Linked DNA regions of Thermogutta terrifontis. The protein of the gene in region 1 interacts with the protein of each later gene in a pairwise test. Links are inferred from orthologs where the notes say so. Each region holds a gene or a part of one and is shown in the gene's direction. Other genes may lie near its edges.

Region 1 (3,682 bases):
AAGCTCATGCCGCCGAATGGCTTCAAATGCCAGAGTGCCATCCGGACCGGAGAGAAGTCGAAACAGTTCAGACGCTCAAATATCGTGTCCGCTGAAGTTCAGCCGATGGCATCAGTGCCGGAGGTGGGAGTTGAACCCACACGGCCCGAAGGCCACTGGATTTTGAGTCCAGCGCGTCTGCCATTCCGCCACTCCGGCCGATTCTTCTCCGAGCGTGGACCACCGTGCGCCGCCAGTGGTGATCACCACACCTGGTTGCAACGGTTTCAAACCTCGCATCCGAGGCAATTCCGGCTGTCTCCGCTGGCGTGATAGACCCGCGGTCGCAACGCTCTTTTTTGTGTTTCTTAAGTATCCTCGCAACCGGGTGGCGTGGCAAGTCCCGGTCCACTGCAAGCGAAAAGAATGCCACGCAAGTATTTTTGTGCCAATAAGTTAGGTATTGCGTTCGAAATTGAGGCGTCATTGCCAGCGGTTTGTCAATCTGGTACACTGAAGGTTTTAAATGCTTCTGCGGCGGAACCCGAAAGCCGGGCCCACCAGCGTCAGAGGCATCATTCTTCCCTGCGGTGAAGGATGAAGGACCGGCCCAATTGACGGTTTTTTGTGGAATAACAGCCAGAAACGCTCATTCGTAAAGTTTTCCCACCTGACACCTACGGATACGGGTCATTATGTCCGACGCAACGGATCTTCCCGAAGCGGAAAACACTGGCCAGGCCAGTCAAGGCAGTGCAGCCGGCGGTAACGGTGACGGTAGCCGCCTGATTCCTCTTCCTATCGAGGACGAGCTTAAGTCGAGCTACCTCACCTATGCGATGAGTGTTATCGTCAGCCGGGCGTTGCCCGACGTCCGCGACGGTCTCAAACCCTCGCAGCGTCGCATCCTGGTGGCGATGAATGACCTGAACCTGACGCCCGGTGCCGCGAGGGTCAAATGCGCGAAGATCTGCGGTGACACGAGCGGAAACTACCATCCCCACGGCGAGAGTGTCATCTACCCGACGCTTGTCCGGATGGCGCAGGAATGGAATATGCGCTACGTCCTTATTGACAAGCAGGGGAATTTCGGATCAATCGCCGGTCTTCCGCCAGCCGCCATGCGTTACACAGAGGCCCGGCTTTCGCCTTACGCGGCGATGATGCTGGAAGATTTGGACCTGGACACGGTCGATTTCGTCCCCACATACGACGAGCGGCGCCTCGAGCCTACCGTTCTTCCGTCCAAGTTCCCCAATCTGCTTGTGAACGGAGCGACCGGAATTGCAGTGGGGATGTCGACTGAGATCCCCCCTCACAATCTCACCGAGATCTGCGATGCTCTCATCGCGCTGATTGATGATCCCGAGATCACCATCGACGAACTGATGGAAATCGTCCCCGGTCCTGATTTCCCAACTGGTGGCATTATCTGTGGTCGCCGAGGTATCCGCCAGGGTTATTTGACAGGCCACGGGACGATCGTTATTCGCGCACGGGCTGTTATTGAAGAATATCGCGATAATCGTTATCGCATTATTATTAAAGAAATTCCTTTTCAGCAGCAGCGCGATAAAATTGAAGAACGGATCGCCGAGCTTGTTACCGAGGGCAAGATACCTGGAATCGCGAACATCCGCAACGAGAGTGACCTGAAAGAACCCGTTCGCATCGTTCTGGAATTGAAGCGCGAGGCTGATCCGGAAATCGTACTCAATCAACTCTATGAATATTCTCCTCTGCAGCAGACATATTCCATCAATCTGCTGGCCCTCGTGGACGGCAAGCCCCGCCTGCTCAATTTCAAGGAGCTTCTCCAGGAGTTCGTGCGGCACCGCGTGACGGTCATCCGTCGCAAGACGCAACACCTGCTCTCCAAGGCCCGCCAGCGGAAACACACCGTCGAGGGGCTCCTGCTGGCTCTCGCCAATATTGATGAAGTGATTCGCGTCATTCGCACCTCAGAGACCCAGGCCCAGGCGAAGGAACGCCTGATGGCGATCCCCTGTCCTGCGGCAATGCTTGCCCGAGCATTGGGTGAAGAGGGGTTTGCTCAATTCCAGAAAGAGCGTGGCATCGCCGAGGAGTACTTCCTTACTCCTGTTCAGGCGGACGCCATCCTGCGGATGACGCTGGGCCATCTCGTCAATCTTGAGCAGGAAAAGCTCGTCTCGGAACACCGCAATCTACTGGAGAATATCAAGGAATACAATCGAATCCTCTCCGATGAAAAGAATATTCTCGAAATAATTAAACAGGAATTGACGGAAATCAAGGATAAGTATGGGGATCCGCGCCGCACGGAAATTTCCGATCAAGAGGTGGGGGCTTTTAATATTGAAGAACTGATTCCCGACGAGATGATGGTCGTGTCCATCAGTTCCGCGGGATATATCAAGCGGACCCCCGTGTCAGCTTATCGGGCACAGCGGAGGGGCGGGAAGGGTTTGAAGGGGGCCCGGGTGGATGACGAAGATCCCATCGAGCACGTATTCCTTGCCGGAACCCACGACTATCTTTTGTTTTTTACAAATCTTGGTCGCGTGCACTGGCGAAAAGTTTACGAACTTCCGGAGCTCCCTCGCGATGCCAAGGGACGTGCCATCGTCAACCTCCTCAGCTTGCAGCCGGACGAAAAGGTAGCGGCGTGCCGGCCTGTGCGAGATTTTTCACTCCCCGATCATTACCTTCTTTTTGCAACAGCCCGTGGACTCGTCAAAAAGACGGCACTCTCAGCCTACGGCAGGCCCGTTCGCGGCGGGATTATCGCCATCAAACTGCGTGAAGGCGATGAGCTTGTCGGAGCTGTGGTCACCAAAAAGGGGGACGAAGTGCTCCTGGCTACCGAAAAAGGTATGGCCATCCGGTTTCGCGAATCGGACGTCCGTCCTATGGGTCGAGCCGCGGCGGGCGTAAAAGGGATTTCACTCATTGGGGATGATCGGGTGGTCGGTCTCGTGGTTGCTGAGCCGGATGCATGCCTGCTCACAGTGTGTGCCCACGGTTACGGCAAACGCACTCCCATTGGAGCGAGCACCGCGGGCCCTGTCGCTGACGAGGAAATAGAGAAGCCCGAGGACGAAACGGAAGCAACTGCGTCGGACGAGGAAGTACCGGAGGAAGAAACCTCCGTCGAAGAGCCAGAAGCAGACGAAAGCGAGGAAGCCGAGGAGGGAGAGGTCGGCTCTCAGTTCTATTACCGGACGCAACGCCGCGGCGGCAAGGGGATTCGCGACATCAAGACGGACGCCCGAAACGGCCCCGTCGTGGGAGTGGCCGTCGTTCATGAGGACGACGAGATTCTCATGATGACGGCCAAGGGCAAGACGCAGAGGTTGCGGGTCAGCGAGATTCGGCTCGTCGGTCGGAACACAAAGGGCGTCCGTTTGATGACACTGGACGAAGGGGACACCGTGGTGGCAGTCAAGCGGATCCCCGCCGAACCGGGAAACTCTGCCGACAACCGCGAATAACCTTTCACACATGGTTGAACAACCATCGCAAGAATGAGATTGGCCAACACGATCGGCCGTGATCTTAATCAGGCTCACCGGCGAGGCGAATTTACGATCGGTGGAGAAACCAGACGCGGATCGGCCTTCGATTGAAGCCTACCATCACAGACCGACTTCTGGCCTTCTCTTTTCCCGGTGGGGTTCGCCTGACGCTTGTCCACCTTCTCCCCCCTACGTACACTCATGGT
Region 2 (3,440 bases), 3.8 Mb from region 1 along the record:
ATCCCGGGTGGAACTTCCCATCGGCTACGACGGGGAGGAGGCGATGGTCCGCTTAAACCAGCGTTTCATTCTGGACTTTCTGAAAGTTCTCGGTGATGAGGGAACGTTTACACTCAAAATCTGGTCCGAGGAGAGTCCCGTGCTTGCCGAGACTGCTGACGGCTACGCCTACCTGATGATGCCGCTCGTCCTCGGCAGCAATTGACTGGGCCTCCAACGGGGAGAGATCAAGGAGTGGCGCGAAAACACCCACAACGGTCAGGTCGGTCGCAGGAGCCGCGGCATATTTCCGAGGTGGTGGCGGAGATCCTGGCACGGTCCGGGGTTGCGGAGACCCAGTCAGCCCGCGAGCTGCAGGCCGCCTGGCATGAGATCGTGGGCGCTCCCCTGAACGAGTTGAGTCGGGCGGTCAGGCTATCCCGGGGAAAGCTGGAAGTCGTGGTGACTCATTCGGCAGCCGTCCAGGAGTTGACCTTCCGCAAGCGTGAGATCCTCCGTCGCCTGCAGGAACGCTGGCCCCAGAAAGTCATCCGCGACATCCGCTTCCGCGTCGGGCCGATAGAGTAAGCACAGAACACATCTTCACGGACGACAGAAGCTTCACAGCAAAAAACGGATTCTTTCATTACTGAGGTGGTCAAAGCTGGCTATGAACGAAGACAATCTCAATAATCAGCCTTCTCTCCCGAAGGCGAGCCCCCCAGTGCCGGAACCCACAACGGCGTCTGAATCTCCGTCAGGAGAAGAAACGAACATTCGGGCTATTCAGGGGCAGAAGGAATACACCGCGGACAAGCTCGAACACCTCAGCGACCAGGAACATGTTCGCAAGCGGCCGAGCATGTACATCGGCGATACCGGCCCGCGCGGCCTGCACCACCTGGTGTTCGAGGTCGTGGATAACTCCATCGACGAAGCAATGGCGGGGTACGCCACACAGATTTGGGTCACCATCAATGGCGACGGCTCGGTGACCGTCGAGGACAACGGCCGGGGTATCCCTGTGGAGGTCCACCCCGTCATTGGCGTGTCCACCCTGGAAGGCGTTATGACCCTGCTGAAATTCGGAGGGAAGTTCAGCAAGGGGGCGTACTATACATCGGGTGGACTCCACGGTGTGGGAGTGACGGTCGTCAATTTCCTTTCCGAGTGGTGCGTGGTCGAAGTGTACCGCGGCGGCGCGGTGTACCGGCAGGAATACGAGCGAGGAAAACCAACTGGCCCAGTGCGGCGCATCGGCACCACCCATCGCACGGGAACGAAAACGACCTTCAAGCCCGACCCGCTGATCTTTCCCAACACGGAGTTCAATTACAACATCATCTACCGTCGCCTCCAGGAATTGGCATTCCTCAACAAGGGCGTCAAGATCCATTTCAAGGATCTGAGGACCAACGAAGGCGAAACCTTCTGCTATCAGCGGGGCATCATCGAGTTTGTGGAATACCTCAATCGGGCCAGCGAGCCGATCCACCCCGAGGTCATCTACATGTCCACGGAGGTGGAGGGAGTGACCATCGAACTGGCGATGCAGTATTCTTCAGAGTACACGGAGAATTTTCACTCTTACGTGAACAACATCTGCACGACGGAAGGTGGCACGCACGTCTCGGGTTTCCGCACGGCCCTCACCAGGACGTTCAACCAGTACGGCCGGCAGGAAGGGCTTTTCAAAGATCTCATTCCCACGGGAGACGACTTCCGTGAAGGCCTGACGGGGGTCCTGGCGGTGCGTGTTCCGAATCCTCAGTTTGAAGGGCAAACCAAGACGAAGCTTGGCAACAGCGAAGTAGAGGGCATCGTCAGTTCCGCGGTGGGAGACTTTTTATCGCGGTATTTGGAGGAGAATCCCAAAACCGCTCGGGCAATCATCCAGAAGGCCCTCCTGGCGGCGGAAGCGCGGGAGAGTGCCCGCAAGGCCCGGCAACTGGTCCGCGAGCGCAAAGGGGCCCTCAGCGGTGCGGGACTTCCCGGCAAGCTCCGCGATTGCACCAGCCGGGAGGTGGATAAGTGCGAACTCTATCTGGTGGAGGGTGATTCCGCCGGTGGGAGTGCCGAGGGAGGCCGCATCCGCGAATTTCAGGCGATTCTGCCCCTTCGCGGAAAGATCATCAATGCCTATAAGGCCCGCGAGGACAAGGTGCTCGCCAATGAGGAAATCCGCAGCATCATCTCGGCCATCGGCGTGGGCGTGGGGGATGAAATCGATCTTTCCAAGCGGCGGTACGGAAAGATCATCATCATGACCGACGCTGACGTGGATGGCTCCCATATCCGCACGCTGCTTCTGACATTCTTCTACCGACAGATGTACGACCTCATCAAGGCGGGGATGGTGTATATCGCCCAGCCGCCCCTTTATCGTGTTCGTCGCAAGAAGGACGTCTACTATGTGCAGACGGAAGAGGAGATGAAGAACCAGCTCCTGGAGGCTGGACTGGCCGATGCGGTCTTTGAGCCGGGCGATGGACGCACCATTGCCGGGGAGGAATTACAACGTCTGTGCCGTACGCTGGCGGCGATTGAAGCGGCGGTCATCGCCCTGGAGCGCCGCGGGATCAGCCTCCGCGAGCATGCCGCCCGACGGGATCCAGCCACCGGACGCCTGCCCGTTTACCATGTATTCCTCGATCAGAATGAATACTGGTTCACCACCCGTCAGGAACTGGACGAGTTTCTGGAAAAGGAGGAGGCCGAGACCGGGGAAACGCTCGTCGTGGAGGGCGACCACAACGGCGAGGCGGAAACACAGGAAGCATCAGAGAAAGAAACAGCATCCCAACCCCAGCGACGGCTTCATATCATCGAGCTTCACGAAGTACGCACCATCAACGCCCATTTGCAGACCCTGCGCGAGATGGGATTCGACATCGACGCACTCTTCCCCATTGAAAGAACGGGGGAGGAGAAACCGCGCTACATTCTGCGGCGAGGAGAGTCGGTGCAGGGTCTGGAAGATTTGCGCGGGCTGCTGACGGCGCTCCGCTCAGCGGGTGAGCGAGGTCTTCAGATCACCCGCTTTAAAGGTCTCGGCGAGATGAATGCCGAAGAGCTGCGGGAGACGACGCTCGATCCAGCCCACCGCACGCTCATCCAGGTGACGATGGACGATGCGGGAGCCGCCGACGAAATGTTCCGTGTCCTCATGGGCGAGAAGGTCCTGCCGCGGCGGGAATTCATCGAAAAGCACGCCCTGGAAGTTCAGCATCTGGACGTGTAGTTGGCTTCGCCCGACTTTTTGCGGTGCTCCGTCATGCCTCCCATAAGGGCGTAAATTTCGGCACAGGCGGAGGTGGCGCTGCGGCCGAAGTTAATCTTGGACAGCGAGCCCCTGTGGCTGGTAGGTCCGAAAGTTGGTCGGGGCAGTTCATGAATTGTCTCCACATGGAGCATCCGAGAGACCTCTTTCTCAGGCTTCTTTTCATTGCCAGTCCGTTTTT

Evidence for each region.
Region 2: the proteins of gyrA (region 1) and THTE_RS00015 interact in binary tests that used the Escherichia coli proteins (3 or more experiments, as listed by UniProt). The link is inferred for Thermogutta terrifontis from one-to-one orthologs.

Annotation. Positions count from the first base shown.
Region 1 is NZ_CP018477.1:3,790,055-3,793,736, reverse strand. What follows is about bases 291-3,652. They hold gyrA (DNA gyrase subunit A), read left to right. Parts: upstream 291-674; coding sequence 675-3,452; downstream 3,453-3,652. UniProt on the Escherichia coli protein: A type II topoisomerase that negatively supercoils closed circular double-stranded (ds) DNA in an ATP-dependent manner to maintain chromosomes in an underwound state.
Region 2 is NZ_CP018477.1:1,549-4,988, forward strand. The notes cover bases 315-3,434. They hold THTE_RS00015 (DNA gyrase subunit B), read left to right. Parts: upstream 315-649; coding sequence 650-3,220; downstream 3,221-3,434. Other genes in these bases: THTE_RS00010 (DciA family protein), read left to right, coding at 315-567. Also shown: dnaN (DNA polymerase III subunit beta), read left to right, coding at 1-205; more of THTE_RS00010, read left to right, coding at 235-314. UniProt on the Escherichia coli protein: DNA gyrase negatively supercoils closed circular double-stranded DNA in an ATP-dependent manner to maintain chromosomes in an underwound state.